DNA from 3 places in the Microbispora sp. CL1-1 genome. Region 2 is predicted to be linked to each of the others. Evidence: riboswitches for the same ligand, from Rfam matches in the RefSeq annotation. Region 2 holds a riboswitch; each other region holds the start of a gene.

Region 1 (9,514 bases), on a different contig from region 2:
GCGCGATACCTCTCGTAGAACCCGGGGTAGCGCATCGGGCGCAGGGTCAGGTCCATGCCGGGGTCGAGCAGCATCGTTCTCATTGGCAAGCCTCGCAGATCTCGGGGTTCTCAAGGGAGCAGGCGACGGCGTCCACCGGCGTGACCGCGGGGACGGTCGTCTGGGCGATCCTCGTCGCCGGGCGGGAGCGCAGGTAGTAGGTGGTCTTCAGGCCCGACCGCCAGGCGTAGGCGTACATCGACGAGAGCTTGCCGATGGTGGGGGCGGCCATGAAGAGGTTGAGCGACTGCGACTGGTCGACGTACGGCTGCCGCGCGGCGGCCAGGTCGATGAGCGCCTTCTGGGGCAGCTCCCAGGCGGTGCGGTAGAGCGTCCTGAGTTCGGCCGGGATAGCGGCGATGTCCTGGATCGAGCCGTCGTTGAGCTTGATCGCGTCGCGCATCGACCGCGTCCACAGGCCGAGGGCCTGGAGGTCCCGCACGAGATAACGGTTGACCTGGAGGAACTCCCCCGACAGCGTCTCACGTTTGAAGACGTTGGACACCTGCGGCTCGACGCACTCGTAGCAGCCCGCGATCGAGGCGATCGTGGCCGTCGGCGCGATCGCGATCAGCAGGGAGTTGCGCAGCCCGGTCTCCGCGATCCTGGCCCGCAGCGCGGCCCACTCCTCCGGGTGGACCGGGGTGCACGGATAGTGGTCGAGGTGCAGCACGCCGTCCGCCGCCCGCGTCTCCCCGTACGCCGGGTGGCGCCCGCGCTCCGCGGCCAGGTCGGCCGAGGTGCCGTACGCCGCGAGCGCGATCTCCTCGGCGATGCGGGTGGACAGCGCGAGCGCCTCGGGCGAGTCGAACGGCAGGCGCAGCGCGAAGAACACGTCGGCGAGGCCCATGACGCCGAGGCCGACCGGCCGCCACTTGCGGTTGGCCGCCTCCGCCTCGGGCGTCGGATAGAAGCCGAGGTCGATCGTCCGGTCCAGGAACCGTACGGCGGTGCGGACGGTGGCGCGGAGCCTGCCGAAGTCGACGGCGTCGCCCTCCGGGGTCAGGTGCGCGGCGAGGTTGACCGAGCCGAGGTTGCACACGGCGGTCTCGCCGTCGCTGGTGACCTCCAGGATCTCGGTGCACAGGTTGGACAGGTGGATGACGTTGCCGGGCCGCGCGGTCTGGTTGGAGGCGCGGTTGGAGGCGTCCTTGAACGTCATCCAGCCGTTGCCGGTCTGGGCGAGCGTGCGCATCATCCGGGCATAGAGGGCGCGGGCCGGCACCTGCTTGACGTAGCACCCGGCGGCCTCCAGCTCGCGATAACGGGTGTCGAACGCCTCACCCCACAGGTCGGTCAGCTCGGGGACCTCCTTGGGGTCGAACAGCGACCACGTGCCGTCCGCCTCGACCCGGCGCATGAACTCGTCGGGCACCCAGTTGGCCAGGTTGAGGTTGTGCGTGCGCCGCGACTCCTCGCCCGTGTTGTCGCGAAGCTCCAGGAACTCCTCGATGTCGGCGTGCCAGGTCTCCAGGTAGACGCAGGCCGCGCCCTTGCGCCTGCCGCCCTGATTGACGGCCGCCACCGACGCGTCGAGCGTGCGCAGCCACGGCACGATGCCGTTGGACAGGCCGTTGGTGCCCCGGATCAGCGAGCCGCGCGAGCGCACCCGCGTCCAGGCGATGCCGATCCCGCCCGAATACTTCGACAGCCGGGCCACCTGGCCGTACCGCTCGTAGATGCTCTCCAGCTCGTCCCTCGGGGAGTCGAGCAGGAAGCACGACGAGAGCTGCGGCCGGCGCGCGCCCGAGTTGAACAGCGTCGGCGAGCTGGGCAGATAGGCCAGCGTGGACATCAGGCCGTACAGCTCGGCCGCCTCCGCCACCGTGGCCGACAGCCCGCAGGCGACGCGCAGCAGGAAGTGCTGCGGGCGCTCCAGCACGCGCCGGGTGACCGGGTGGCGCAGCAGGTAGCGGTCGTAGACCGTGCGCAGCCCGAAGTATTCGAACCGGTCGTCGGCCGCCGGGTCGATCAGCGCGTCGAGCGCCTCGGCCTCACCGGCCACGAAGGCGGCGACGGCGTCGCCAAGCAGCCCGGCGGCGTGGGCGGCGGCGACCGACTCGGAGAACGTGCGCACCCCCTCGGCCGCCGCCTCCTCCGCGATCAGCCCGCTCAGCAGCCTGGCCGCCCGGCGCGAGTTCTCCGGGTCGGCGATGACCCCGGCCGCCGCCTCCTCGATGGCCTGCCAGACCTGCGCCGCGTCCCACCCGCCGTCCGGGCCGCCGTCCGGGCCGCCGTCCGGGCCGGCCGATGCCCGCCGTACGGCACCGGTGGAGGGTCCGGAGTTCCCCGCCGAAGCCCACGGCCCGCCGCGTACCTCTGACGCGGGGTCCGCGGAAGCGGAGGCCGGGTCGGTGATCGTCATCAGATGCCCTCTCCTCGTCGTCTCGTGTCCCGGCCGGACCGGAGGGAGGCATGCCGCGGCGCACGCGCACGAGAGGGATTCGTGCCGTGACGATGCGGCGAGCCCGCCCTCGGGGCCCGGCGCGGGGCGCGCGCCCATGCGCGCGCATCGCTGGCAGGTCTTCGGACTCGCGGGCGCCCGGCCGGGCTCGCGCCCTGCCGGTCCTACTGGCCGTCGCTTCCCGGGCGCGCTCGCGCCCAGTGCTCGGAGCACAGCACCGTGCTGTGCCGACGGCGGTCGTTCCCGCTCACCGCTGCGGGGCAGTCCCGGATTTCCACCGGGTTCCCTCTTGCCTCACCAAGGTGAACCAGCAACGCGATGGATCCTACATCTAGTGGCCCTTCCCGCAAGCGCCCCCACAAGTTGTGTTTTTCAGCGGAGTCCGAGATCATTGAGGAGCAGGGCCGTACGGCGCGCCTCGCCGGCGAGCCATTGCCGGAAGTCGTCGCCGTCGAGCCACATCGGCGTCCAGTCGTTGCGCTCGCACAGGCGCCGCCAGCCCGGCGTGCCGGCGACGGCACGGCACAGATCGAGCAGGGCGTCCGGCTCGGGCGTGCCGCGCGGGGCGATCAGCCCGGTCCAGTCGGCGAACACGACGCGTACGCCCGACTCCGACAGCGTCGGCGCGTCCACCCCGGACAGCCGCTCGGCGGAGGAGACGGCGAGCGGGCGCAGCCGTCCGGCGCGCACATGGGGGGCGACCTCGCGCCTGCTGCCGAACCCGAGCGCGAGCCGCCCGTCGACGACCGCGGCGACGGCCTGCGCCCTGCTGCCGAACGCGACGTAGTCGAGCAGGCGGACGTCGGCTCCCAGGCCCCGGGCGGTCATGCCGAACAGCAGGTGTTCCGGGCCACGGTCGGCGCCGCCCGCGACCCGGTGCGCCCCCGGGTTCCGCAGCAGCGCGGCGGCGAACTGGTCGAACGTGCGATAGCCCGAGTCGGGCGAGGCGACCAGCACCTCCCACTCCCCCGCCAGCCGCGCGAGCGGTACGGCCCGGGCCACGAGGAGGGGGTCGCGGGCCAGCGCGCAGGCGGCGAGCAGCGCGGAGTCGGCGACCACCAGGCCGGCCCCCGGCCGGTTCAGGTCGGCGAGAGCCGTCCCGCCGCCACCGGTCTCCCGCCTGATCCGTACGGCCCGGGCCCAGCCACGCCCTTCCACGAGCGACTTGAACCCGGCGGCGACGCCCTCCCCGCACCCGCCGGGCGGGCCCGGGACCATCAGGGAGAGCTCCCCGCGGCGCGGGGGTGCGGGGACACCGCATGCGCCCGCGAGGGCCAGGACTCCCAGTGCGAGGACCGTACGGCGTCGCATGTCGGCACCCTCCACCCCGAAGAGTCCCTTACATGCACAGACTATGAGTAACTACACCATGTCACCACATAACGGACGTTACGGCTGCGGCGATCGATGGGTGGTTCTCGCCGGGTAGAGGGCGATCCCGCGGTGGTCGCGGGTCAGGCGCCTGCCGCAGGAGCTCGGAAAGAAGCCGTCGTCCTCGCTGCGATGGTGACTGCCCAGTGCGGCACAGCAGGTGTGACAGTGGGCACGCAGGTCGGGCTTGATCACCTCGACCCGCTTGGCTCGCGCGGGCAGTTCCGCGTGCGCAACACCCGCTCGGTCAGGGATACAGGCGTCGTATACAAAGGCAGGCATGGAGGACCTTGTCGAGCACCGTTACGGCCGCGACGACATACGGCTGATGACGGCGTCCTTCCGTAGGCATCACTTCGTTCCGCACGCGCACAGCGAGTACGCCATAGCGGCGATCGAGCGCGGGGTGGAGGCCGTCCGCTATCGCGGCGCCACCGAGCACGCGCCCGCGGGCAGCCTGCTCCTCCTCGACGCCGACACCATCCACGCCGGCCGTCCCGGCATCCCCGAGGGCTGGGACTACCGGGTCTTCTACATCCCGCAGCACCTGCTCGCGGAGCTCGCCGGGCACCGGCCGGCCTTCTCCACACCGGCTCCGTACGATCCTCGCCTGGCCGCCCGCCTGATCCGGCTGCACCGCCGCCGGGACCAGACCTCCCTCGCCGCGCAGGAGGAGTTCGAGGCGCTGTGCACCGAGATCCTCGCCCGCTACACGCGCCGCGGAATCGCCCCGGCGCCCATCCGCACGACGCCGGCGGGGCCGGTCGCGAAGGTGCAGCGGCATCTGGCCGAAGACCTGCGGCGCACCCCAAGCCTGGACGAGCTCGCGCAGGTGGCGGGCCTGCCCCGGTTCCGGCTGCTGCGCGCCTTCCGCCGCGAGACCGGCGTGACCCCGCACGGCTACCTGCTCCAGCTCCGCCTGCGCTGCGCCCAGCAGCTCCTGACCGCCGGGCACACCATCGCGCGGGCCGCCGCGGAGAGCGGCTTCTACGACCAGGCGCACCTGCACCGCCATTTCCGCCGTACGTTCGCGGCCACCCCGGGCCGGTTCGCGCGCAACGACGTACAAGACCGGCGCGGCTCGCGCGCCTAGCGTTGCCGGGCATGGACGAATACACCAGCCACGAATACACCGGGCCCGAGTTCTCCCGCAGCGCGCTGCTCATCATCGACCTGCAGCGCGACTTCGTCGCCGGCATCGCCGGCACCGCCGAGGTGCTGCCCGCGGTCCGGCGCCTCACGCACGCGTTCCGCGAGGCGGGGCGGCCCATCGTGCATGTCGTGCGCCTCTATCTGCCCGACGGCAGCAACGCCGACCTGTGCCGCCGGACGCTGCGCGGCATGGTCAACCCGCACTCCCCGGGCTCCCAGCTGGCCGCCGGACTGCTCCCCGGCGGGCTCCCCGGCGGAACGGCGGAACGCGAGCTCGACCCGGACCTGCTCCTCGCGGGACGCGCGCAGGAGGTCGGCCCGGGCGAGCACATCCTGTACAAACCCCGCTGGAGCGCCTTCTACGGCACCCCGCTGCTGGAGCACCTCGCGGAACGCGCGGTGAGCACCGTGGTCGTCGCCGGGTGCAACTACCCGAACTGCCCGCGTTCCACCCTCGTCGACGCGACCGAGCGCGACCTGCGCGCCGTCGCGGTCCGCGACGCCCTGTCCGGCTGGACCGCCGGCGCGGACCGCGAGCTGGCGGGGATGGGCATCGCCTGCCTGGACACGAGCGAGGTCGTCGCCGCCGTCTGGTCGCGCGCGGCGTCCCGGGCCTGACTCCGTACGGCCCGCACCGGCACGCGGCGTGGGCCGTACGGCGTGCGGACGGTTATTCGACCGTCACGCTCTTGGCGAGGTTGCGCGGGCGGTCGACGTCGCGCTCCAGGGCGACGGCCGCGTGGTAGGCGAAAAGCTGCAGCGGGATCGTGAGCAGGATGGGGTCGAGCTCGACCTCGTTCTTGGGCACCACGATGCAGTCGTCGGCCGCCTCGGACGTGCGGTGGCCGACCATGAGGATGCGCCCGTGCCTGGCCCGGATCTCGCCCAGCGTGGTGAGGTTCTTGTCGAGCAGCTCGTCGTCCGGGACGATCGCGACCGTCGGCAGCTCGGGGCTGATCAGCGCGAGCGGGCCGTGCTTGAGCTCGCTCGCCGGGTATGCCTCGGCGTGGACGTAGGAGATCTCCTTGAGCTTCTGCGCGCCCTCGCGGGCCACCGGGTAGCCGCGCACCCGGCCGACGAACATCATGCCCGGCGAGTCGGCGTACTTCTTCGCCAGATCCCTGATCCGGTCCTCCAGCGTGAGGATCTCCTTGATCTGCTCGGGCAGCCGGCGCAGGCCCTCGCAGATCCTGCGGCCGTCGGCGGGCGACAGGTCGCGTACGCGGCCGAGGTGCAGGGCGAGCAGCGCGAACGCCACGGCCGTCGAGGTGAACGCCTTGGTGGACGCCACCGAGACCTCGGGGCCCGCGTGCAGGTAGATGCCGCCGTCGGTCTCCCGGGCGATGGCACTGCCGACGGTGTTGACGATGCCGAGCACCCGGCCGCCCTTGCGCTTGAGCTCCTGCACCGCGGCGAGCGTGTCGTACGTCTCCCCCGACTGGCTGATCGCGACGTACAGCGTGTCGGGCTCGACGACGGGGCTGCGGTAGCGGAACTCCGACGCGGGCTCGGCGTCGGCGGGGATGCGGGCCAGCTCCTCGATGAGCTGCGCGCCCATCTGCCCGGAGTAGTACGCGGACCCACAGCCGATGATCTTCACGCGGCGGAACGAGCGGGTCTCGCGGGCGTCCATGTTGAGGCCGCCCAGGTGGGCGATGTGGAACCGGTCGTCGATCCGGCCGCGTAGCGTGCGGGCGACCGTGTCGGGCTGCTCGGAGATCTCCTTGAGCAGGTAGTGCTCGTAGCCGCCGTTGTCGTAGTGGCCGGCGTCCCAGTCGACCGTGAACGGCTCCTTGGCCGTCTCCCTGGCGTCGCTGGTGAACGTGTTGAACCCGTCGGCCTTGATGACCGCGAGCTCGCCGTCCTCCAGGTGGACGACCTGCCGGGTGTAGCGGATGAGCGCGGCGACGTCGGAGGCGGCGAACATCTCCTTCTCGCCGAGGCCGAGCACGATCGGGCTGCCGTTGCGGGCCACCACGATCTCGCCGGGACGCTGCGCGTCGATGACGGCGATGCCGTACGTGCCGACCACGCTCTTCAGCGCCCGTGAGACGGCCTCGCGCAGCGAGTCGGTCTCCTTGACCATGCGCCCGACGAGCTGCGAGAGCACCTCGCTGTCGGTCTCGCTCTCGAACTTCACGCCCTCGCCCTCCAGGCGGCGGCGCAGCTCGTCGGCGTTCTCGATGATGCCGTTGTGCACGACCGCGACGCGCTGCTCCTGGTCGAGGTGCGGGTGCGCGTTCACGTCACTGGGCGCGCCGTGGGTGGCCCAGCGGGTGTGCCCGATGCCGCTCGTGCCCTTGAACTTCGCGGGTACGGCCGCCGCCAGGTCGGCGACCCGGCCCTTGACCTTGCGCGTCTTGAGGCTCTTGGCGTTCACGACGGCGAGGCCGGCCGAGTCGTAGCCCCGGTACTCCAGTCGCTGGAGACCTTCGAGCAGGATGGGTGCCGCATCCTTTGGCCCGACATAAGCGACGATTCCGCACATAACCGCTCCTATCCGTAAACGATCCGCCGGAGCTGGCGCAGGGTCAGCTCCGGTGCCGCGACACGCCTTCCCGCGAGCTCGGCGGAGATTCTGGGAAAGATCTGGTCGTTCGTCAGCCCCCTCGACTTGAGTTCGCCGTGGCGGCGCCGCACGTACTCTTCCGCGGGCTCGCCGAAGTACGCCAGGACGTCGGCCACCACGCGAGCCGCCTCCCCGGGCCCCAGTGACGTGGTCCGGGTGAGGTGACCGATCAGATCCTCGAAGGGATGCCGTGCCGTGGACACAGAGCAGGACCCTAACGCAGCGCCGATACCGACTAACAAGGATCCTGCCCGTTTTCGGGCAGGATCAGCTCCGCGAAGGCTCCAAACGGCGCCATGACAGCCCCTCGTTGCGGTCAGGGCAGTGTCCGCGAGGCCGCCCGCCGGGATTCAGCTCCTGCGCAGCAGCAGGCGGCCCTGGCGGAACCGCTCGCCGTCGAGAGGCTCGCGCAGCATCCGTGCCACCTCGGCGAAGCCCGCCTCGCGCGCCGGCTCGGCGAGGCCGTCGATCGGCCAGCGGTACGCCGGCGCCGCCTTGTGGTCGAACTCCGTCACCGGATCGCCCTCGGATTCGAAGAACCCGAGCAGGAGGTGGCCGCCGGGGGCCAGCACACGGCGGAACTCGGCGAAGTACGGCGGCAGCTCCCGCGGCGGGGTGTGGATGACCGAGTACCACGACAGGATGCCGCGCAGCTCGCCGTCGGCGAGGTCGAGCGCGTGCATGGAACCGACCTCGAAGCGCAGCCCGGGGTGCGCCGCACGGGCGAGCTCGATCATCCGGGGTGACAGGTCGATGCCGAAGGCGTCCAGCCCCAGACTCCGAAGGTGCGCCGTCACATAACCGGGGCCGCAGCCGAGTTCGGCGACGGGCCCTGCCCCGTCGGTCCGTACGAGCTCGGCGAACGCGGCCAGCGCCGCGCGGTCCAGCGGCAGGCGGTCGAGCGAGTCCCGGAAGAGATCGGCGTAGAGGTCGGCGACGGAGTCGTACGCCTGGGCCGTCGCGGTGAGATAGGGGGCGGATTCGGTCATGGCGGGTGACTCTAGTGCCTCGGCTCACCCCGCGCGGACCTCCGGACGCGCGGCGTGCGCGGCGCGGGCGATCGGGGGCGGACCCGGGAAGAACCGCCCCCGCAGACCGGCGCGGGCGGTCAGGCCGCCGGGGCGGCGGCGCGCAGCACCTTCATGAACTCACGCATCCACGCCGGGTGGTCCGGCCAGGCCCGCCCGGTCACGAGGTTCCGGTCGACGTGCGCCTCGCTGTCGACCCACGTGCCGCCGCCGTTCTCGACGTCGGTCGCGCAGGCGGGGTACGCGCTGCTCTCGCGGCCCTTCAGCACCCCGGCGGCGGCGAGCACCAGCGGCCCGTGACAGAGCGCGGCGATCGGCTTTCCGGCGTCCGCGAAGTGGCGGACGATCTCCTGGACGTCCCGGTCGCCGCGGATGTACTCGGGGGCCCGGCCGCCGGGGATCACCAGCGCGGCGTACTCGTCCGGGTTCACGTCGGAGAAGGCGACGTCGGCCGCCCAGGTGTGGCCCGGCTTCTCGGTGTAGGTGTCGAAGCCGTCCACGAAGTCGTGCACCACGAACTGCAGCTTCTTCGCGGACGGCGCCGCGATGCGCGCCTCGTAGCCCTCCTCCAGAAGCCGCTGGTACGGGTACATCACCTCGAGGTCCTCGGCCGCGTCACCGGTGATGATCAGCACCTTCGCCATGGCGTAACCCCCTCGTGCGTACGGTTGCCGCCTCATCGTGCGCACGGCCTCGCCCGCGGGTCAACGTCTCGGCTTCCTTCGGTCACGTGCCGCGTGGGCGCCGGGATTGAGGCCAGTTGGCACCGGCACCCTCCGGGATCCGCTAGAGTTATTCCTGCGTCGCCGGGAAAAACCCGAGCGATCGCTGCGGAAGTGGCTCAGTGGTAGAGCATCACCTTGCCAAGGTGAGGGTCGCGGGTTCGAATCCCGTCTTCCGCTCGGAGCCCGGACGAGATCCGGGCACGGACGATTAGCTCAGCGGGAGAGC
Region 2 (9,514 bases):
TCGCAGTCGCCGAGCAGCGCGGTGATCCGGGCGATCACCTGGCGCCTGCCGCCGTGCGGGGACAGGTCGAGCACGCGGCACATGCGGCGCAGCGCGTCGGTGCTGAGCTTCCAGGAGTCGAGGTACGCGCCGAGCGGCTCGCCCAGGCCGCAGGGCGCGGTCCACCAGCGGGCGACGGCGTCGGCCACGGTGATCCTGCCGTCGCGGCCGGGCCAGGCGACGGCGTGGTCGTAGAGGTGGTCGAGCCAGGGGATCACCGCCGAGGTGCTCACCCCGAGGAACCGGGCCAGCTCGTCCTCCGTCGGACGGCCGCCGATGACCAGGCACGCCTGCAGGAGTTCGAGCGGGGGGAGGGGGAGGCCGCGCATGACCTCCATGACGGCGAAGGTGTCGGTCAGACGCTGCGCGAGAGCGTCCAGGCGCCGGGGCCACGGCGCGGCGATCGCGTCCGGCCGGTTGGCCAGCACGCGGGCGAGCCTGTCTTCGTCAAGACTGGTCAGCCAGCCGATTAGGTGATCGTCCATCGTAGATCTCTCGGGAGTCCCAGGAAGCCACCGTAGTGCAGATCACCGTCTTGCCGGGGTCCGTGGGCGAACAAAGAGCGCAAAGTCACGGATCCCGAGATCACGATATTTCTCCGCCGATCGCTGGGGAACGAGCACGCCGCCGGGCCGTCACGGCCCGCGCTCAGCCCATCATCGCGCGCCGCGCCCGGCCTCAGGGGCGGTTCCGGAGAATCCGGGCCGCCGGCCGGAGGGCGCTCCCATGCATTCCGGGCTGCACGGGAGCGCTCTTCGGCCGGCGGACCATGACCGGCGATAGGTAGAACTGGCGATCTGGTTAGGTTTTCCGGCACCCCGGGCGGGAGGGCCGGAACTCCCGCTCCGGCCGGCGCTCCTGGTCCGGCCGGTGCTTCTGGCCCGGGACGGCCGGGACCTACGGCGAAGCGCGTGGCCCCGCCGTCCGCCCGCGGGCCGGTGGTCAGGCCGCCAGTACGGCCCACACCGCCTTGCCCTGCGGGACGAGCGGGCACCATCCCCAGCACACGCTCAGCGATTCCACGATGTGCAGCCCGAGGCCGCCCGGCTCGAAGGGCGTGGGATCCCGCAGCACCGGCGCGGACGACCCGGGGTCGGTGATCGCGCAGGTCACGAGCCCTCCCCGCCGGATCAGCGACAGTCGCATGGCCTCTCGCACGCGGCCGTCGCCGAGCGTCATGCCGTGCCGCAGGGCGTTGGTGACCAGTTCCGAGACGACCAGTTCCATCCCGTCGAGCAGGTCGGCCAGCTGCCAGCCCGCGAGGGTCCCCGCGGCGAAGCTGCGCGCCGAGTGAACCGATTCCGCACGGGGTGGCAGGACGAAGGTGGCGCTGGCGGTGGCCGACCCGGGTTCGAGGAGATCGCGTGCCGGCTCCGGCCACCAGCCGATGGGAGGCCACCAGTCGAGCGCCGACCACTGGTTCTGGCCACGAGTCAGGTTCGTGGACTGCACGGGATCATGATGATGGACACTCCCGTGCATGTGCAAGAGCGAATGCACGTGCAAGCGTGTTGTGCACGCGCTACGGTTACCCCCGAACACCACTGGGACGAAGGGGGCGATCTTTGACAGACTGTGAACCAGTCCACAAAGCGGAGGAATAGCACGTGTCCATAGATCCGCCCGGATCCGGTTCCACCGTCCGGCGCATCATGCTCGGCGCGAGCCTGCGCCGGCTGCGTGAGCAACGGGGCTTGACCCGTGAGGTCGCCGGATTCCACATCCGTGCCTCGGAGTCGAAGATCAGCCGGATGGAGCTCGGCCGGGTCGGGTTCAAAACACGTGACGTCGAAGACCTCCTCACGCTGTACGGCGTCCACGACGACGCCGAGCGGCGTGGCCTGCTGGAGATGGTCCGCGAGGCGAACACGCCGGGGTGGTGGCACAAGTTCGGCGAGGTGCTGCCGAACTGGTTCGTCACCTACATCGGCCTGGAGGAGGCCGCCAGCGTGATCCGCACCTACGAGGTGCAGTTCGTGCCCGGCCTGCTGCAGACGGCGGAGTACGCCCGCTCGGTGATCATGCTCGGTTATCCGGACGCCACGGAGGACGAGCTCGAACAGCGCGTCCATCTGCGGCTGCAGCGGCAGGAACGGCTCACGCGCAAGGACGGCCCCCGGCTGTGGGCCGTCATCGACGAGGCGGCGCTCAGGCGGCCCATCGGAGGGAGTGCGACGATGCGGGAACAGCTCCAGCATCTGCTGGAGGTGTCCACGCTGCCGAACATCACCCTTCAGGTGATGCCCCTCCGCTATGGGATGCACGCGGCCGAGGGAGGCGCGTTCACCATCCTCCGCTTCCCGGAGTCCGACCTTTCGGACGTGGTCTACGTCGAGCAGCTCTGGGGTGCGCTCTACCTGGACAAACGTGAGGACATCGATCCCTACCTCACGGCCATGGAGCAGCTGTGCGTGGAGAGCACCACGCCCGGCGGCACTGCCGAGATCCTCGGCGAACTTCTCAGAGAGACATAAATGCACGCATATAACGGGATGCCCGCAACCGACATCGCCGGGGTCACCTGGCGGAAAAGCGCCCACAGCAACTCGACCGGCAACTGCGTGGAGCTGGCCGAGCTTCCCGACGGCAGCGTGGCCGTCCGGAACTCCCGCTATCCCGACGGGCCGGCCCTCATCTACACACGCGACGAGATACGAGCCCTGGTGCTCGGGGTCAAGGACGGCGAGTTCGACGGCCTCCTGGTGTGATCGACTGGTGTGACCGACTCGTGTGATCGACTGGTGTGATCGGAATGGTCCGACCGGCTCCGGGGACGGCCCCGCGTTCACCCGTGTCTCACGCGTGTAACGTCACGACGCGGGAGGCGTAACACGGATCCGGCAGAGTGGGTCCTCAAGAAAGCTCACAAGGGGGACCCAGTGCTGGACCAGATGACTCTCTACCCGGTGGCCGACGACGTGCTGTTCGCACCCGGAGGCCGCGTGGTGATCCGCACCTACGGAGTCGCCGCGCCGGCCGACCCGGCGAACGGACAGCCGAGGTCGGTGGCCTACCGGACGTGGGTCACCGGGGTACGGGAGCAGCCCAGGTACTGGCGGTGGGGGCACTTCGAAGACGCCCGGCGCGGCCACCGCAAGGTCCTGGAATGGCTCACCGGCCGAGGTCCGCAGCCCCAGCAGGTCGCCCAGGTGGACGCTGCGTGACGCCCGGGTCCCGGGTGCGCGTGACTCGGGCCGTCGCGTCGTCAGGCCGGCACATTCCAGTGGAGCAGGACGGGCTCGTCGTGCTCGTGGCCGAGGACGGAGTACGTCCCGGTGTCGAGCCGGAAGAGCCTGCCGTGATCGGCGGGCAGCGACAGCCAGCGGGCCGCCAGCACACGCAGCATGTGGGCGTGCGCGACGACCAGCACGTCCCCGTCCGCCGGGCGGATCCGGGCGAGCACCTTGTCCGCCCGTTCCCCGACGTGCTCCACGGTCTCGCCCGGGTGCGCCTCGTCTCCCGGGATCACGCCGTCGCGCCAGACGTACCAGCCGGGGCGTGACCGGCGGATCTCGGCGGTGGTGATGCCCTCGTAGCCGCCGTAGTCCCACTCCCACAGGTTCGGGTCCACCTCGTACCGCCCGGCGCCGGCCAGCTCGGCCGTACGGCGGGCCCGCTGTGCGGGACTGACGAGGACCAGCGCGAACGACCGGCCCGCCACCAGGCGGGACAGCGCCCGTGCCTGCTCCTCGCCGTGGGGTGTCAGCGGCAGGTCGGTGCGGCCCGTGTGCCGCCCGGCCCTGCTCCACTCGGTCTCGCCGTGCCTCAACAGGATGACGTTCATAGAGCGTCCATCTTGCCCGTACGTCCGATTTCACCCGCGACGGGCCCCCTTGACCACCCGCCCGCGGCCTGCAGTAGGGTCCCCGCGGGAAAGGGGGCGCCACATGGAGCCGGTGCGGGTGGGACTCGTCGGTGCGGGACCGTGGGCGGAGATGGTGCACGCGCCCGCTCTCGCGGCCGGGCCGCACACGACGCTGTCCGGAGTGTGGGCGCGCAGGCCCGAGGCGGCGCGAGCGCTGGCGGACGCCCACGGCGCGCCCGCCTTCGAGCGGCTGGAGGACCTGTTCGCGGCGTCGGAGGCGGTCGCCTTCTGCGTGCCGCCCACCGTGCAGGCCGAACTCGGCGTGCTCGCGGCCCGGGCGGGAAAGGCCCTGCTGCTGGAGAAGCCGCTCGCGGCCGACCTCGACGGCGCCCGGCGCCTCGCCGGGGCGATCGAGGAGGCGGGCGTCGCCTCCCAGATGCTCTTCACGTTCCGCTATTCGGCGGCGACGGCCGGCTTCCTGGAGCGGGCCCGGCGGATCGAGCCCTTCGGCGGGCACGCCGCGAACATCTCGGGAAGCCTGCGCGGCGGCCCCTTCGCCACCCCCTGGCGGCTGGAGCGCGGGGCGGTGCTCGACGTGGGCCCGCACACGATCGACCTGCTCGACGCCGCGCTGGGCCGCGTGGTCGGGGTCAAGGCCCACGGCGACCCGCTCGGCTGGGTCGGCCTGCTGCTGGAGCACGAGGGCGGCGCGGTCAGCGAGGCGTCGCTCAGCATGGCCGTCGAGGGGGAGACCCCGCCCAGCCGTGTCGACGTGTACGGCAGGCTCGGCACCGCCTCGCTGCTCGGCTCCGAGCTCGGCGACGTCTTCCCCGAGGTGGTGCGGCAGTTCGCGAGCACCGTGCGCGACGGCGGCGGGCATCCGCTCGACGCCCGCCACGGACTGCGCATGCAGGAGATCATCGACGACGTGGAGCGGCAGCTGCGGGCCGGCTGACCAGGGCGAGGCCCGCGCCTAGGGCGACGGAGGCGATCACCGGCGCGGGGCCGGGCGCGAACCCGGTGATGGTGAGCGTGAGCAGCGCGCCGCCCATGAGGGGTACGGCCACGGGCACGTGCCGGTGGGCGGCGGCGCCCGCGGGGTTCTCGAAGCGGCCGAGCAGCGCGGTGAGCCCGACCAGCACCAGCGCCAGGGCGGCCAGGCACGGCGGGGCGGCGCTCCACCAGGCCGCCGAGCCGGCGGTGGGCGTCAGCCCGAGCCCGATGACCGCCACACCGGCGACGGCGACGAGCGCGGTCATGTGCCACAGGTAGATCGTCATCATGTGCGGCGCGAGCGCGGTGAGCACCCTCTCGGCCACCGGCCGGGCGGCCAGCGCGTTCACGGCGGGGCGCAGCAGCATCGCCAGGCCGAGCTGACCGGCGAACAGTGCGAGCAGGCAGGCGCTCGGCGGGGCCATGTTCGAGATCATCCCCGGCATCCCGATCATGCTGGAGGGGTAGGGCCCGGTCGCCACCAGGGCCGCCACCATCGCGAACCCGGCCACCGCGAGCCCCGCGGCCCGCCGTCCCCTCAGCCACTCCAGGCCGCCTTCGGCGTACCGGAACCCGACCTGGTGGACGGCCGGCCAGACGAAGGCGACGTTGAGATAACCGGCGGCCTCCAGGCCGGAGAACCGGACCACGTCCGTCAGCACCGCGCCGCCCGCCAGCACTGGCAGGACCACCCCGGCCCGCATCCGCAGCAGGCGCGGCGTGGTCACCACGGCCAGCAGGTAGACCGCCAGGAACCACAGGAGCTGCCCGACCGTCCGCGCGGCCACCTCCACCGGCTGCGCGGGCACGCCCAGGGCCGTCAGGAGGTGGGGGAGCGGCAGCCACACGACCGCCAGCGGCACCACCGGCCAGGCCAGGCGGCGTACCCGCCGCGCGGTCCACTCCCGGGCCGTCCCGCCCCGGCGAGCCGCGGACCGGAAGCTGATCGCGTTGGCCGCGCCCCCGGCGAAGAACACCAGTGGCATGACCTGCGAGATCCAGGTGACGTACGGGATCGCCGCCAGGGCGTTGCCGGTCGTGAGCCGCCCCTGGGCGTACGACAGGACCGGCATCGTCCAGTGCTGGACGACCACCAGGACCATCCCGAAGACGCGCAGGACGTCGATGAAGCGGTCGCGCGGCGCGGGTGCGGCCGGGGCCCGCTCGGCTGCGGGGGGAAGCATGGTCAGGGACACGAGAAGCCGCCTTCGCTGTTTCGGGGCCGCCGCGGGGGCGTTCCGCGGGCGGTGGGGGCTCGAAGCCTCGGTGGTTCGGGGTTGCGGTGGTTCGGGGTTGCGGTGGTTCGGGGTTGCGGTGGTTCGGGGTTGCGGTGGTTCGGGGTTGCGGTGGTTCGGGGTTGCGGTGGTTCGGGGTTGCGGTGGTTCGAGGTCGGGGTGGTTCGAGGTCGGGGTGGTTCGAGGTCGGGGTGGTTCGAGGTCGCGGTGGTTCGGGGGCTGCGGTGGCCCGGGGCCTGGGGCCCGGTCTTCGCGAGCGGTTCAAGCGTCCCGCCGCGCCCCCGCCCGGCGCAGCGACGCGGTCCCTACTTCCGATCATGGGAGGCCCCCTACCACCGGGGTAGGGCCGGCCCTACCAACCCCGCGTACGCCCAGGCCGACGGCCGCGCGCGTGGATCGCCGTCCGCCCGGGGCGGTGGGGTCCCGGGCCGGGGGTGGACGCCGCGTGAGGGATTGGTACCGTTGCGTCCGACGCGCGCCGCGTAGCGAAGTCCGGTGAGAATCCGGCGCTGTCCCGCAACTGTGGTTCCCCGCCCCCGGGGACGAGCCAGGTCGCCTGCGCTGCGCGCCGACGCTATCGACCCTCGTGGAAAAGGGTGATCCGTCGCTTCCAGCGGGTCCCTCGATTCCCGGCATTCCCCCTTATGGAGGACCTCGTGAGGCCCGTACGCACGGCCGTCGCGGGTGTGGTGCTGGGCGTGCTCGCTCTGGCCGGCTGCGGCCAGAGCGACGGCGCCGCCACGTCCGCTACCCCCACCCCCGCCGTCTCGGACGGCACCGGTCAGGCCGCATTCCCCGTCACCGTTCAGGCGGGCAACGGCGCGGTGACCATCGCCAAGAAGCCCGAGCACATCGTGTCGCTGTCCCCGACGGCCACCGAGATCCTGTTCGCGATCGGCGCGGGCGCGCAGGTGACGGCGGTGGACGACCAGTCGAACTACCCGCCCGAGGCGCCCAAGACCTCGCTGTCGGGGTTCAAGCCCAATGTCGAGGCGATCGTCGCCACCAAGCCCGACCTCGTGGTGCTCGCCAACGACCTGGAGGGCGTGGTCACCGGGCTCGGCAAGGTCGGCGTGCCGGTGCTGCTCGAACCCGCCGCGACCAAGCTCGACGACACCTACGACCAGATCCGGGACCTCGGCGCGGCCACCGGCAACGCGGCCAAGGCCGACGAGGTGGCGACCGGCGTCAAGCAGAAGATCGACGCCCTCGCGGCGGCGGCGCCGAAGGACAAGGAGCTGACGTACTACCACGAGCTGGACACCACGCCCTACGCGGCGACGTCGAGCACGTTCATCGGGCAGGTCTACAGCCTGTTCGGGCTGAAGAACATCGCCGACGAGGCGCCGGACGCGGCGGGCGGCTATCCCAAGCTGTCGGCGGAGTTCATCGCCAAGGCCGACCCCGACCTGATCTTCCTCGGTGACACGAAGTGCTGCGGGCAGGACGCCGCCGCGCTGGCCAAGCGGCCGGGCTGGTCCGGCCTGACCGCCGTGAAGAAGGGCCGCGTGGTGGGGCTGGACGACGACCTCGCCTCCCGCTGGGGGCCCCGGGTCGCCGACCTCGCCCAGGCCGTCAGCGACGCCGTGCAGAAGGCGGCGAGCTGAGCCGGTGACGACGCGGACGCCCCTGGCGGCGCGGCGCCTGGTGGTACGACGCCCGCTGACACGGCCTCTGGTGACACGGCCTCTGGTGACACGGCACGGTGGCATGGTGCCCGGTGACACGACGCCCAGGGACACGACGCCCGGTGACCCGGCGCCCGATGACGCGGTGCCCGATGACACGGTGCTCGGTGGTGGGGTGCTCGGTGGCCTGGTGCCAGATGACGTGGTGAGGCCGGTGGTGGCGTCATGACCCCGGCCCGGCCGCGCGGCCGGGCGCTGCTCGTCGCGTCCGTCGTGCTGGCGGCCAGTCTCGCCCTCGGCCTGATGGCGGGCGCGGCGGGCATCTCGCCCCGCGCCATCGTGCTCGCACTGCTCGACCGGCTGCCGCTGGTGTCGGTGCACTCGGGCCTGTCGCCGGTCGAGGAGGGGCTGCTGTTCCAGCTCCGGGTGCCGCGGGTGCTGCTCGCGGCCGTCGTGGGCGGGCTGCTCGCCACGGCCGGGGCCGGCTACCAGGGCGTGTTCCGCAACCCGCTGGCCGATCCCTACCTGCTCGGGGCGGCGGCGGGAGCCGGCCTCACGGTGACGCTCGTCGTGGTCTTCCTGGGCGGCGACACCGGCGTGACCGCGGTGCCGATCGCCGCCTTCGCCGGGGCCGTCGGCGGGGTGTTCCTCGCGTACGCGCTGGGCCACACGGCGGGCCGGGGCGGCGGCACCGCGACGCTGGTGCTCGCCGGTGTCGCGGTCACCTCGTTCCTCACCGCCATCCAGACCTTCGTGCAGCAGCTCAAGGTGGAGGAACTGCAGCGGATCTACTCCTGGATCCTCGGCGACGTCGGCGGCGGCTGGGACCAGCTCCGCATGATCGCGCCGTACGCCGCGGTGTCCACCATCGGCATGCTGCTGCACGGGCGGCTGCTCGACGTGCTGTCGGTGGGCGACGAGGAGGCGGTGAGTCTCGGCCTGCGCGCGGCGCGGGTGCGCTTCGTCGTGCTGCTGGCCGCCTCGCTCGCCACCGCGTCGGCCGTGGCGGTCAGCGGGCTGATCGCGTTCGTCGGGATCGTGGTGCCGCACGTGGTCCGGCGGCTCGCCGGCTGGTCCTACCGGATCGTGCTGCCGGTGTCGTTTCTCGGCGGCGCGGCGTTCCTCGTGCTGGCCGACACGATCGCGCGTACGGTGCTCGCGCCGGCCGAGCTGCCGATCGGGGTCGTCACGGCGTTCGTGGGGGCGCCGTTCTTCGTCACCATCCTGCGCGTGACCCGGCGGGTGGGGACGTGAGCGGGCGGGCCGCACCGGCCGTCGAGGCGCGCGGCGTGGGCGTCACGCTGGGCGGGCGGCGGGTGCTCACGGACGTCACGCTGTCGGCCGCGCCCGGCCAGTGGCTGGCGATCATCGGGCCGAACGGCGCGGGCAAGTCCACGCTCCTGCGGGCCGTCGCCGGGCTGGTGCCGAGGGAGGGCGAGGTGCTCGTCGAGGGGACGGCCGTCGACGACCTGCGCCCGCGCCGCCGGGCACGGCTGATCGCCTACGCGCCGCAGAGCCCGGCGCTGCCGCCCGACATGACGGTCTACGACTACGCGCTGCTCGGCCGCACGCCGTACATCGCCTATCTCGGCAGCGAGAGCGCGCGGGACCGCGAGGTGACGCGGTCGGTGCTGGAACGGCTCGACCTGGACGGCTTCGCGTCGCGGCCGCTCGGGCACCTGTCCGGCGGCGAGCGTCAGCGCGTCGTGCTCGCCAGGGCGCTGGTGCAGCAGGCGCCGGTGCTGCTGCTCGACGAGCCGACCACGGCGCTCGACCTGGGCCACCAGCAGCAGGTGCTCGAACTCGTCGACCGG
Region 3 (9,514 bases), on a different contig from region 2:
TTCTTGGCCGCCACGTCGATGCGCCGGAACGCCGCCTCCATGTCCGCGCGGGCCTCCCGCCCGTCGAGGCCCTCGCCGTACGCGTAGCCGCCCCACACCGCGTACACCTCGGCGAGGTCGGCGTCGTCGCGCCAGTTGCGGGCGTCGATGAGCGGCAGCAGGCCCGCGCCGTACGCGCCGGGTTTGGAACCGAAGACGCGGCTGGTGGCGCGGCGCTCATCGCCGTGCCGGGCGAGGTCGGCGTGGACGTGCGCGCGCAGCGGGTTGACCTCGGCGGGCTCGTCCAGCGCGGCGACCGTGCGGACGGCCTCGTCGAGCAGCGCCACGACGTGCGGGAACGCGTCGCGGAAGAATCCGCTGATCCGCACGATCACGTCCACGCGGGGGCGGCCCAGCTCCTCGGCGGGCATGACGGAGAAGCCGGTGACCCGGCGGGAGGCGTCGTCCCACTCCGGGCGCACGCCGAGCAGGGCCATGATCTCGGCGATGTCGTCGCCCTGGGTGCGCATCGCGCTGGTGCCCCAGACCGTGAGCCCGACCGTGCGCGGATGTTCGCCGGTGTCGGCGTGGTAGCGCTCGACCAGCGAGGCCGCGAGCGCCGAGCCGGTCTCCCAGGCCAGCCGCGACGGGATGGCCTTGGGATCCACGGAGTAGAAGTTGCGGCCGGTCGGCAGCACGCCGACCAGCCCGCGCGTGGGCGACCCGGAAGGACCGGCGGGCACATATCCGCCGTCGAGCGCGTGCAGCACATGCGCCACCTCGTCCGTCGTCCGGTCGAGCCGGGGCACGACCTCGGTCGCGGCGAAGCGCAGCACCCGGGCGACCTCTGGTAAGTCCGTGACCACGCCGGCCGCCGCGGGGTCCCAGCCGTGGTCCTCCATGGCCTGGACCAGCCGCCGCGCCTCGGCCTCGAACGCGTCCACCTCGGCCGAGGCGGCGTCTCCCGGCAGGCCGAGGGCCTCGCGCAGGCCGGGCAGCGCCCCGGCGGCGCCGGCCCAGACCTGGCGGGCGCGCAGCACGGCGAGCACCAGGTCGACCCGGGCCTCCCCGGTGTGGACCTGGCCCAGCACGTGCAGGCCGTCGCGGATCTGCGCGTCCTTGATCTCGCACAGGTAGCCGTCGACGTGCAGCAGGAAGTCGTCGAACTCCGTGTCCTGCGGCCGCTCGTCCACGTGCAGGTCGTGGTGGAGCTGGGCGGCCTGGATCAGCGTCCAGATCCGTGCCCGTACGGCCGGCAGCTTGGCCGGGTCGAGCGCGGCCACGGTGGCGTGCTCGTCCAGCAGCTGCTCCAGCCGGGCGAGGTCGCCGTAGGAGTCGGCCCGCGCCATCGGCGGGATCAGGTGGTCGACCACGGTGGCGTGGGCCCGCCGCTTGGCCTGGGTGCCCTCGCCGGGGTCGTTGACGATGAACGGGTAGACCAGCGGCAGCGCGCCGAGCGCGGCGTCGGGCGCGCACGACGCCGCCAGCCCGAGCCCCTTGCCCGGAAGCCACTCCAGCGTGCCGTGCTTGCCGAGGTGGACGACCGCGTGCGCGCCGAACTCGCGGGCCAGCCACCAGTACGCCGCGAGGTAGTGGTGGCTGGGCGGCAGGTCGGGGTCGTGATAGATGGCGACCGGGTTCTCGCCGAATCCCCGGGGCGGCTGGATCGCGAGCAGGACGTTGCCGAACCGCAGCGCCGCGAGCACGATGTCGGTGCCGTCCACATAGAGGGAGCCCGGCGGCGGCCCCCAGTGGGCGGTCACCGCGTCGCGCAGGTCGCCGGGCAGCGCCGCGAACCACTCCCGGTAGGCGTGCAGCGGCACGCGGGCGGGGGCGGCCTCGATCTGCTCCTCGGTGAGCCACTCCACGTCGTGGCCGCCGGCCGCGATCAGGGCGTGGATCAGCGCGTCGCCGTCGTCGGGCGCGTCGCCCACGTCATATCCGGCGTCGCGCAGGGCGCGCAGCAGCACGACGGCGGAGGCCGGGGTGTCGAGCCCGACGGCGTTGCCGACCCGGGAGTGCCGCGTGGGATAGGACGACAGCACGATCGCCAGGCGCTTGTCCGCGTTCGGCACGTGGCGCAGCCGGGCGTGCGCGACCGCGAGCGCGGCCACCCGGGCGCACCGCTCGGCGTCGGCGACGTAGACCGGCACGCCGTCGGGCCCGTCCTCCTTGAACGAGAACGGCACGGTGATCAGGCGCCCGTCGAACTCGGGCACCGCCACCTGCATCGCGGCGTCCATCGGGGACAGCCCGGCGTCGGAGTCCGCCCACACCGCGCGGGGCGTGGTCAGGCACAGCGCCTGCAGCACCGGCACGTCGAGGGCGGCCAGCGCCCCCGCGTCCCAGGCGTCCTCGTCGCCCCCGGCGCTCGCGGCGGCGGCGACCGCCCCGCCCGCGGCCAGCACGGTGACGACCAGCGCGTCCACGGGCCGCAGCAGGTCGAGCAGGTCGTCACCCGCGCCCCGGAGCGATCCGCAGAAGACCGGCAGCACGTCGGCGCCCGCCGCTTCGACGGCGTCGCACAGCGCGTCGACGAACGCCGTGTTGCCCGACAGCTCGTGCGCCCGGTAGTAGACCACGCCGACCAGCGGGCGGCCCTCCCGGCGGGCGCGGCCGGGCCGTACGCCGGACTCGGGCGTGGGCCGGGGCGGCGCGAAGCCCTCGCCGGTCAGCAGGAGCGTGTCGGACAGGAAGCGGCGCAGCTCCGCGAGGTTGTCCGGGCCGCCCTCGGCCAGATAGGCGAGCGCCTGCGCGGCGACCCCGGACGGCACGGTGGACAGGGCCATCAGCGCGGCGTCCGGGGCCTGCTCGCCGCCCAGGACCACGGTGGGCAGCCCGGCCGCGAGCACGGCGTCGAGTCCCTCGGGCCAGGAGCGCCTGCCGCCGAGCAGCCGGACGACGACGGCGCCCACGCCGTCCACCAGGGCGGGCACGTCCTCCGCGGCCGTACGCGCGGGGTTGGCGACCCGCCAGCCGGCCCCGCTCCGGGTCGCGGCGAGCAGCTCGGTGTCGGCGGTGGACAGCAGCAGCATCCTCGGCGCTGTCGTCATGGACGGTCCTCCCGCAGCGTGAGCTCGGCGATGGGCAGGCCGGTGGGCACGCCGCGCTCGATGAGCCGCCACACGGCCTCGGTGTCGAGGTGCTCCTCCACGAGGTCGCCCAGGGCGTCGAGGCGGGCCTCCCGGTGCGCGGCGAACGTTCCGGTCCCGGGCAGCCAGGCCCGGCCGGTGACGGCGGCGACCTCGGCGAGGAAGGCCCGGCGGAATCCGTCGCGCTCGAACAGGCCGTGCCAGGTCGTGCCCCACACCTGCCCGGCCCGGCAGCCGTCGAGGAACGGCTCGCCGCCGTCGAAGGTCACCCGGCCGTGGTGGATCTGGTAGCCCGCGACCACGTGACCCCGCCACTCGCCCTCCGCGAGCGTGAGCACCTTGCCCGGCGCGTACGCCGTCCGGGCAGGCAGCAGCCCGAGGCCGGGCACCCGGCCGGCCCGGCTCTCGACCTCGTCGTCGATGACCGTGCCGAGCATCTGGTAGCCGCCGCAGATCCCGAGCACCGGGCGGCCCTCGGCGGCGCGGCGGCGCAGCGCCTCGTCCAGGCCGCGCTCGCGCAGCCAGGCGAGGTCGCCGACGGTGGCGCGGGTGCCGGGCAGCACGACGAGGTCGGCGTCGGCGAGCTCGGCGGGGGTGGTGACGAGGCGGACGCTCACCCCCGGCTCGGCGGCGAGCGCGTCGGCGTCGGTGACGTTGGACATGCGCGGCAGCCGCACGAGGGCCACGCGCAGCACGTCACGTCCCACCGGCGGGGTGAGCAGGCCGGGACGGCTGTCGAGGTCGAGGGAGTCCTCCACGTCGAGCCACAGGCCCGAGCGCCACGGCAGCACGCCGAGGCACGGCCGGCCGGTCGCCTCCGTGAGCCAGTCGAGCCCCGGCCGCAGCAGCGCGAGGTCGCCGCGGAACTTGTTGACCACGAAGCCCGCGATGTGCCGCTGGTCGTGCCGGTCGAGCACGGCGAGGGTGCCGGCGAAGTGCGCGAGCACGCCACCCCTGTCGATGTCGCCGACGACGAGCGCCGGCAGGCCGGCGGCGCGGGCCAGGCCCATGTTGGCGATGTCGCGGTCGCGCAGGTTGACCTCGGCGGGGCTGCCCGCGCCCTCGCAGATCACGACGTCGTAGCGGCGGCGCAGGCCGTCGAGCGCGTCGAGGGCGACGTCGAGCAGGCGCATCTTGTGGTCGCGGTAGGACATGGCGTCCACGTCGGCGTGCGCGCGGCCGAGCACGACCACGTGGGAGTGCCGATCGCCCGCGGGTTTGATCAGCACCGGGTTCATCGCGGCCTCGGGCTCGACCCGGGCCGCCACGGCCTGCATCGCCTGGGCCCGCCCGATCTCGCCGCCGTCGGCGGTGACCATCGAGTTGAGCGCCATGTTCTGCGCCTTGAACGGCGCGACCCGTACGCCGCGCCGGGCCAGCCACCGGCACAGGCCGGCCACCAGCACGCTCTTTCCCGCGTCGGAGGTCGTGCCCGCCACGAGCAGGCCGCCGCCGGCCACGTCAGCAGGTGGAGCGCGAAACCGGCAGTGAGGCGCGTCTGCGCAGGCCTGTCCGGGCCATGGCATGTCCCCCCTGGGGGTATCCGCGCCCCCGGTAGAAGGTCCGACGGCCGGAGTATCCTGGCTCCCGGATCAGCGCTCCCCTCAGCCTTCCCGCCCGTGCTGGGCAGTGGCGTGGGTGAGGTTCGCTCCCCGGTGACAGTGGCGGGACCGCGCCGGATTCACACCGGCTTCCTCCGCGTCCGTCGCTTGCGGGGTCAACTTACACCTTCGTGCCGGATGTCCCGCAAGTACGGTCTGTCGGATATATCGGAATCGCTACGTATGTCGGGCCGGTGTGGTGTGCCCGGATCGGCTTTGCCATGATGCCCGGGTGAAACGGGGGAGGGCAGTGCTGGGGCGGCTGCCGTTGGTGATCCGACGTGCGCTGGCCGAGCCGCTGCTGCTGGCGGCCGCGTTCGGCTCCATCCTGCTCGCCACCACGGCGATCGCGGCGCTGCTGCTGCACGCGGGGTCGGCGAGCCAGGCGGGCGTGCGGAGGGCCCTGGACATGGCGCCGCTCGCCGCCACCGCCACCGTCGTCACCTCCTCGGTCACGTCCGGGGACTTCGCGAAGGTCGACCAGGCCGTCCGCGCGGGCATCGCCCACGCCCATGGCGAGGTGCCCGTACGGGTCACCGCGCGCGTCGAGTCCGCCTCCTACGCGCTGAGGGGACGAGATAAAGGCGGTCAGCCCGTCCTGACCCGGTTCGCCACGTACGAGGGACTGGACGGCCAGGCCGACCTGGTGAGCGGCCGATGGCCCACGCGGAAAGGGACCGCGGGGACGGCACGGGGAACGACAGCGGGGACGGCAGGCGATACGGCCGTCGCGCTCTCGGAGCCGGCCGCGCGGGCGATGAGGGTCTCCACCGGCGACACGTTCACCGTCGTCGGACGCCTGGACGGCAAGCCGGCCCGCGTGCGCGTCTCCGGCGTCTTCCGGCTGCGCGACCCCGACGACCCGCGCTGGACGGGAGAGGACCTGCTGCGCCACGGCACGCAGACCGCCGACTTCACTTCCCGAGGCCCCATGGTCGTGCCGACCGGCGTCTTCCTCGACCGGTTCGCGGCCGGCGCCTCGGCCCGCTGGCTCGCCGAGCCCGACCTGCGCCGGCTCCCGCCCGAGCGACTGCGGCCGTTCTCGGCGTCGGTCGCCGGGATCTCCGCCGACGTACGGTCCGGCTGCCCCCGGTGCACGGTCACCGAGACGCTGTCCGGCACACTGCTGCGGCTCGACCACGGCGCGCTGGTCGCCCGCTCGACCATGCTGGTGCCGGTGCTCCAGCTGCTCGTGCTGGCCGCGTACGCGCTGGCGCTGACCGCGCGGCTGCTCGCCGAACACCGCCGGATGGAGACGGCCCTGCTGCGATCGAGGGGCGGCGGGTCGCCGCGGCTCGCCGCCATGGCGGCGGGGGAGGCGCTGCTGATCGCGCTGCCCTGCGCGCCCGCGGCGCCGTTCCTCGCACCCGTCCTCCTGCGGCTGCTGAGCGCCTTCCCCTGGATCGAGGCCACCGGCGTGGAGCCGCCCCGCGCGCCCGACGGCAGCACGTTCGCCGTGGCGGCGGTGGTCGCGCTCGCCTGCGCCGCCATGCTGGCGGCGCCGCCCCTGCTCGCCGCCCGCCGCACGTACGTCGAGGAGCAGGCGGCGCGCGGGCGCGCCGACCGGCCCGGCCTGGTGCAGCGGGCCGGGGCCGACGTGGCACTGCTCGTCCTGGCGGCCCTCGCCATCTGGCGCCTGCGCGGCCAGGACGCGGCGGAGACGACGCGCCTCGGCGGCGAGCTCGGGCTCGACCCGCTCGTCGGGGCCGGGCCGGCGCTCGCCCTGCTCTGCGGCGGGATGGCCGCCCTGCGGCTGGTGCCCGCCGTCGCGAAGATCGCCGAGCGGGCGACGCGGCGACGCCCCGGGTTCGGCCCGGCCGTGGCCGCCCGGCAGGTGAGCCGGCGCCCGGCCCGCTATTCGGGCCCGGCGCTGCTGCTGACGATGGCGACGGCGATCGGCGTGCTGTCCCTGACCACGGCCGCGACCTGGCGCTCCGCCCAGGAGGACCGGGCCAGGCACGTCGCCGGATCCTCGCTGCGCGTCCCGGCCCTGCCCGGCGACGACGCCCGGACCTTCACCAGGCTGCCGGGGGTCGCGGCGGCCGTGCCCGCGCACCGCGCCACGGTCGTCGCCGACGGCGCGGACGCCACGCTGATCGCCGCCGACGCGGCGGATCTGGGCCGGGTGCTGCTGCTGCGCCCCGACCTGTCGCAACTGCCGCCGGCCACGCTGGCCTCCCGGATCACCGGGTCCGCCGGGCGACCGCTCCCGGTCGTGGTGACCCCCGGGCTGGCGGACACCACCAGGATCACCGCGGGCACGGCGGCGATCCCCGTCCGGGTCGTGGGCGTCGTCACGGCGATGCCCGGCACGCCCGAGGGCACCCCGGCCCTGCTCGCCGACCTCACGGCGTTCCGGGGGAAGGGCGCCGAGGGGCAGGTGACGGAGTGGTGGCTGGCCGCCGACGGTTCCACTCGGGATGCCCTGGCCGCCTCGGGACGCGGCAGGGACATCGTGGACGCGGCCGCCCTCACCGCCGGTTACCGGGACGACCCCACGGCGGCCGGTCTGCAGGGCGCGCTGCTGCTCGGCTTCGCGGCGGCGCTGGCGTTCGCCGTGCTGGGATTCCTGGTCAACACGGCGGTCTCGGCGCGCGAGCGCAGGGGGGAGTTCGCCGTGCTCGGCGCGCTCGGCGTGAGTTTCCGGCAGACGCTCGGCCTGCTCGCGGCCGAGCAGTCGTTCGTGATCGGGCTGTCGCTGGCCGGTGGGGTGGCGCTCGCCGTGGCCGTCTCCGCCGCGGTGGTGCCGCCGATGGTGTCAGCCGGATACGCGACCGCGGGCGGGCTGCCGGTGTCGCTCCACGTGCCGTGGCCACAGGTGGCGGCGCTCGCCGTCGCGATCCTCGCGGTGCTCCTCGCGATCGTGGCGGGGCTCGCGCGGTCGCTGCACCGCCGTGAGCCGGCCGCCGTGCTGCGTGCGGGGGAGGCGTCATGATCCGCCTGCCGGGAGTGCACGGGCTTCTGGGAGTGCACAAGGGTGTGGCCGCGCTGCTGGCCGCGCTGGTCTTCGGCGCCGCCCTGGTCGTCTCGGCCCTGCCCCGCATGGTCGAGTCGTCCCTCGACGCGGCGGCCAGGTCGGCCGTCGGCTCCGCCCCGCCCGGGACGGCCTCGCTGGCGGTCCAGTTCACCCGCCGGCCGTTCGACCCGAGGGGGATGCGGACGACGAAGCAGGTGGCCAAGGCGGACACCGCCTGGCGCGCCCTGCTCCCAACGGCGCTGCGGGAGGTCGCCGATCCCGGCCGGCTCTACGACTTCGCCACCTCGTCGCCGATCCTGATCGACGACCGGGCGCATCGGTATATGACGCTGAAATGGGTCTCAGGGGCGGGCCGGCATGTGCGGTACGTCAAGGGCGGCCCACCTGGCCGCGGCTCCGGCACCCGCGTCGAGGTGGCCGTCCCCGCGGTCGCCGCCACGGAGATGTCGATCAGAACGGGCGACACGCTCCGCCTCGGCGACCTGACCGTGAAGGTCACCGGGCTGTTCGAGCCGGTGCGTCCCGCCGACCGGTTCTGGGCGCTGGAGCCGGAGCTCACCTACGTCATCCACCACCGCGTGCCGCTCGCCATGGACGACGACCTGATCGTCACCGCGCTCGCCGACGGCGACAGCCTCGCGGGCGCCGAGCTGCCCATCCTCTTCCGATGGCTCGTCACCCCGGCGCAGGAGCGCATCGGCGCGGGCAACGCGGCGGCCGTGCTCGCCGACACGGCGGAGTTCGGCCGCCGCCTGGGCAGGCAGGACCTCGAAGTCACCCTGTCGACCGGGCTCGACCGCATCCTGGCGGAGTACCTGCAACGGCTGGCCCTCACGCGGGCGCTCATCACGGTGTTCCTGAGCGGGCTGGCCGTCGTGTGCCTCGGCACCACGGCCCTGGCCGTGCTGCTGTTCGCCGGGCGGGTGCGCGGCGACCTGCTGCTGATGCGCGCCCGCGGCGCGTCCCTCGCCCGGACCATGCTGACCTGCGGCGGAGCGGTCGCGCTCGTGGCGGTGCCGGCGGCCGCGGCGGGCCAGGCGGCCGCGGGCTTCGTGCCGGGCGCCCCGACGGCGGTCGCGCGGCTGGGACCTGCCGCGCTGGCGGCGGGGACCATCGCGATCGCCTGCGCCGCCGCGCTGGTCCGGTCCGGCGGCCGGCGGTCGGGGAACGCGCTGCGCCGCATCGTGCTGGAGCTCCTGGTGCTCGCGCTCGCGGTGGCGAGCGTGCACCTTCTGCGCACTCGCGGGCTCGGCACGGGCGGTCTCGGCACTGGCGGTCTCGGCACGGGCGACGCGTTCCTCGCGCCCGGGCCGGTGCTGCTGGCGCTGGCCGCCGCGCTGGTGGTGCTGCGGGCCGGCCCGGCCCTGATCCACCTCGCCTTCCGGGCCGCCGCCCGGCGCAGCGGCGCCGTGCCGTTCCTCGGGCTCGCCGCCGCCCGGGCCGTGCCGAGCGCCGCGCTGCCGGTGCTCACGCTGCTGCCGGCCGTCGCCCTCGCGGCGTACGGCATGGTCACCGCCGGAGGGCTGGAGGAGGCCCAGCGGCAGGCGGCCTGGGAGCGGACCGGCGCGGAGATCAGGGTGGAGCGCGCGGAGGGCATCGCGCCGGAGACGCTGGAGCAGATCGCCCACGCGCCCGGCGTCAGGGCCGTCGTCCCCGCCGCGGTCGGCACGACGGTCGCCGAGGTGGGCTTCGGCGGGCGGCCGGCCACGGTCGTCGCCGTCGATCTCGGCGCCTACCACCGGCTGGTCGCGGGCAGCCCGCTCCGCCTGCCGCCGCCGGGCAGCGGCGCGCTGGTCTCGCGCGACCTGTCGGCCGCGGGGAGCTTCGACGTCGGCTGGCCCGCGCGGACGACGGTCACCCCGGCG

The links. Region 2 has a riboswitch for cobalamin ahead of HCK04_RS00135 (ABC transporter substrate-binding protein). Riboswitches for the same ligand answer to the same signal wherever they lie in the genome.
Region 1: linked by a shared signal. The riboswitch ahead of HCK04_RS27995 (ribonucleoside-diphosphate reductase subunit alpha) and the one ahead of HCK04_RS00135 (ABC transporter substrate-binding protein) in region 2 are both predicted to bind cobalamin.
Region 3: linked by a shared signal. The riboswitch ahead of HCK04_RS18010 (cobyric acid synthase) and the one ahead of HCK04_RS00135 (ABC transporter substrate-binding protein) in region 2 are both predicted to bind cobalamin.

The regions. Positions count from the first base shown of each region.
Region 1 covers NZ_JAATEK010000029.1:22,674-32,187, reverse strand. Annotated here, with positions in the region: gene HCK04_RS28000 (ribonucleotide-diphosphate reductase subunit beta) at 1-83, opposite strand, end outside; gene HCK04_RS27995 (ribonucleoside-diphosphate reductase subunit alpha) at 80-2,404, opposite strand; cobalamin riboswitch at 2,539-2,770, opposite strand; gene HCK04_RS27990 (tripartite tricarboxylate transporter substrate-binding protein) at 2,816-3,754, opposite strand; gene HCK04_RS27985 (AraC family transcriptional regulator) at 4,095-4,907, shown strand; gene HCK04_RS27980 (isochorismatase family cysteine hydrolase) at 4,919-5,584, shown strand; gene glmS (glutamine--fructose-6-phosphate transaminase (isomerizing)) at 5,637-7,454, opposite strand; gene HCK04_RS27970 (hypothetical protein) at 7,463-7,738, opposite strand; gene HCK04_RS27965 (class I SAM-dependent methyltransferase) at 7,886-8,524, opposite strand; gene HCK04_RS27960 (DJ-1/PfpI family protein) at 8,644-9,207, opposite strand; tRNA gene HCK04_RS27955 (tRNA-Gly) at 9,394-9,465, shown strand; tRNA gene HCK04_RS27950 (tRNA-Val) at 9,491-9,514, shown strand, end outside.
Region 2 covers NZ_JAATEK010000001.1:21,797-31,310, forward strand. Annotated here, with positions in the region: gene HCK04_RS00095 (helicase-associated domain-containing protein) at 1-524, opposite strand, end outside; gene HCK04_RS00100 (ATP-binding protein) at 982-1,491, opposite strand; gene HCK04_RS00105 (helix-turn-helix transcriptional regulator) at 1,692-2,513, shown strand; gene HCK04_RS00110 (DUF397 domain-containing protein) at 2,514-2,747, shown strand; gene HCK04_RS00115 (hypothetical protein) at 2,919-3,203, shown strand; gene HCK04_RS00120 (histidine phosphatase family protein) at 3,245-3,823, opposite strand; gene HCK04_RS00125 (Gfo/Idh/MocA family oxidoreductase) at 3,927-4,799, shown strand; gene HCK04_RS00130 (acyltransferase) at 4,762-6,033, opposite strand; cobalamin riboswitch at 6,515-6,651, shown strand; gene HCK04_RS00135 (ABC transporter substrate-binding protein) at 6,729-7,679, shown strand; gene HCK04_RS00140 (iron ABC transporter permease) at 7,926-8,954, shown strand; gene HCK04_RS00145 (ABC transporter ATP-binding protein) at 8,951-9,514, shown strand, end outside.
Region 3 covers NZ_JAATEK010000013.1:131,601-141,114, forward strand. Annotated here, with positions in the region: gene cobN (cobaltochelatase subunit CobN) at 1-3,032, opposite strand, end outside; gene HCK04_RS18010 (cobyric acid synthase) at 3,029-4,531, opposite strand; cobalamin riboswitch at 4,645-4,768, opposite strand; gene HCK04_RS18015 (FtsX-like permease family protein) at 4,905-7,607, shown strand; gene HCK04_RS18020 (FtsX-like permease family protein) at 7,604-9,514, shown strand, end outside.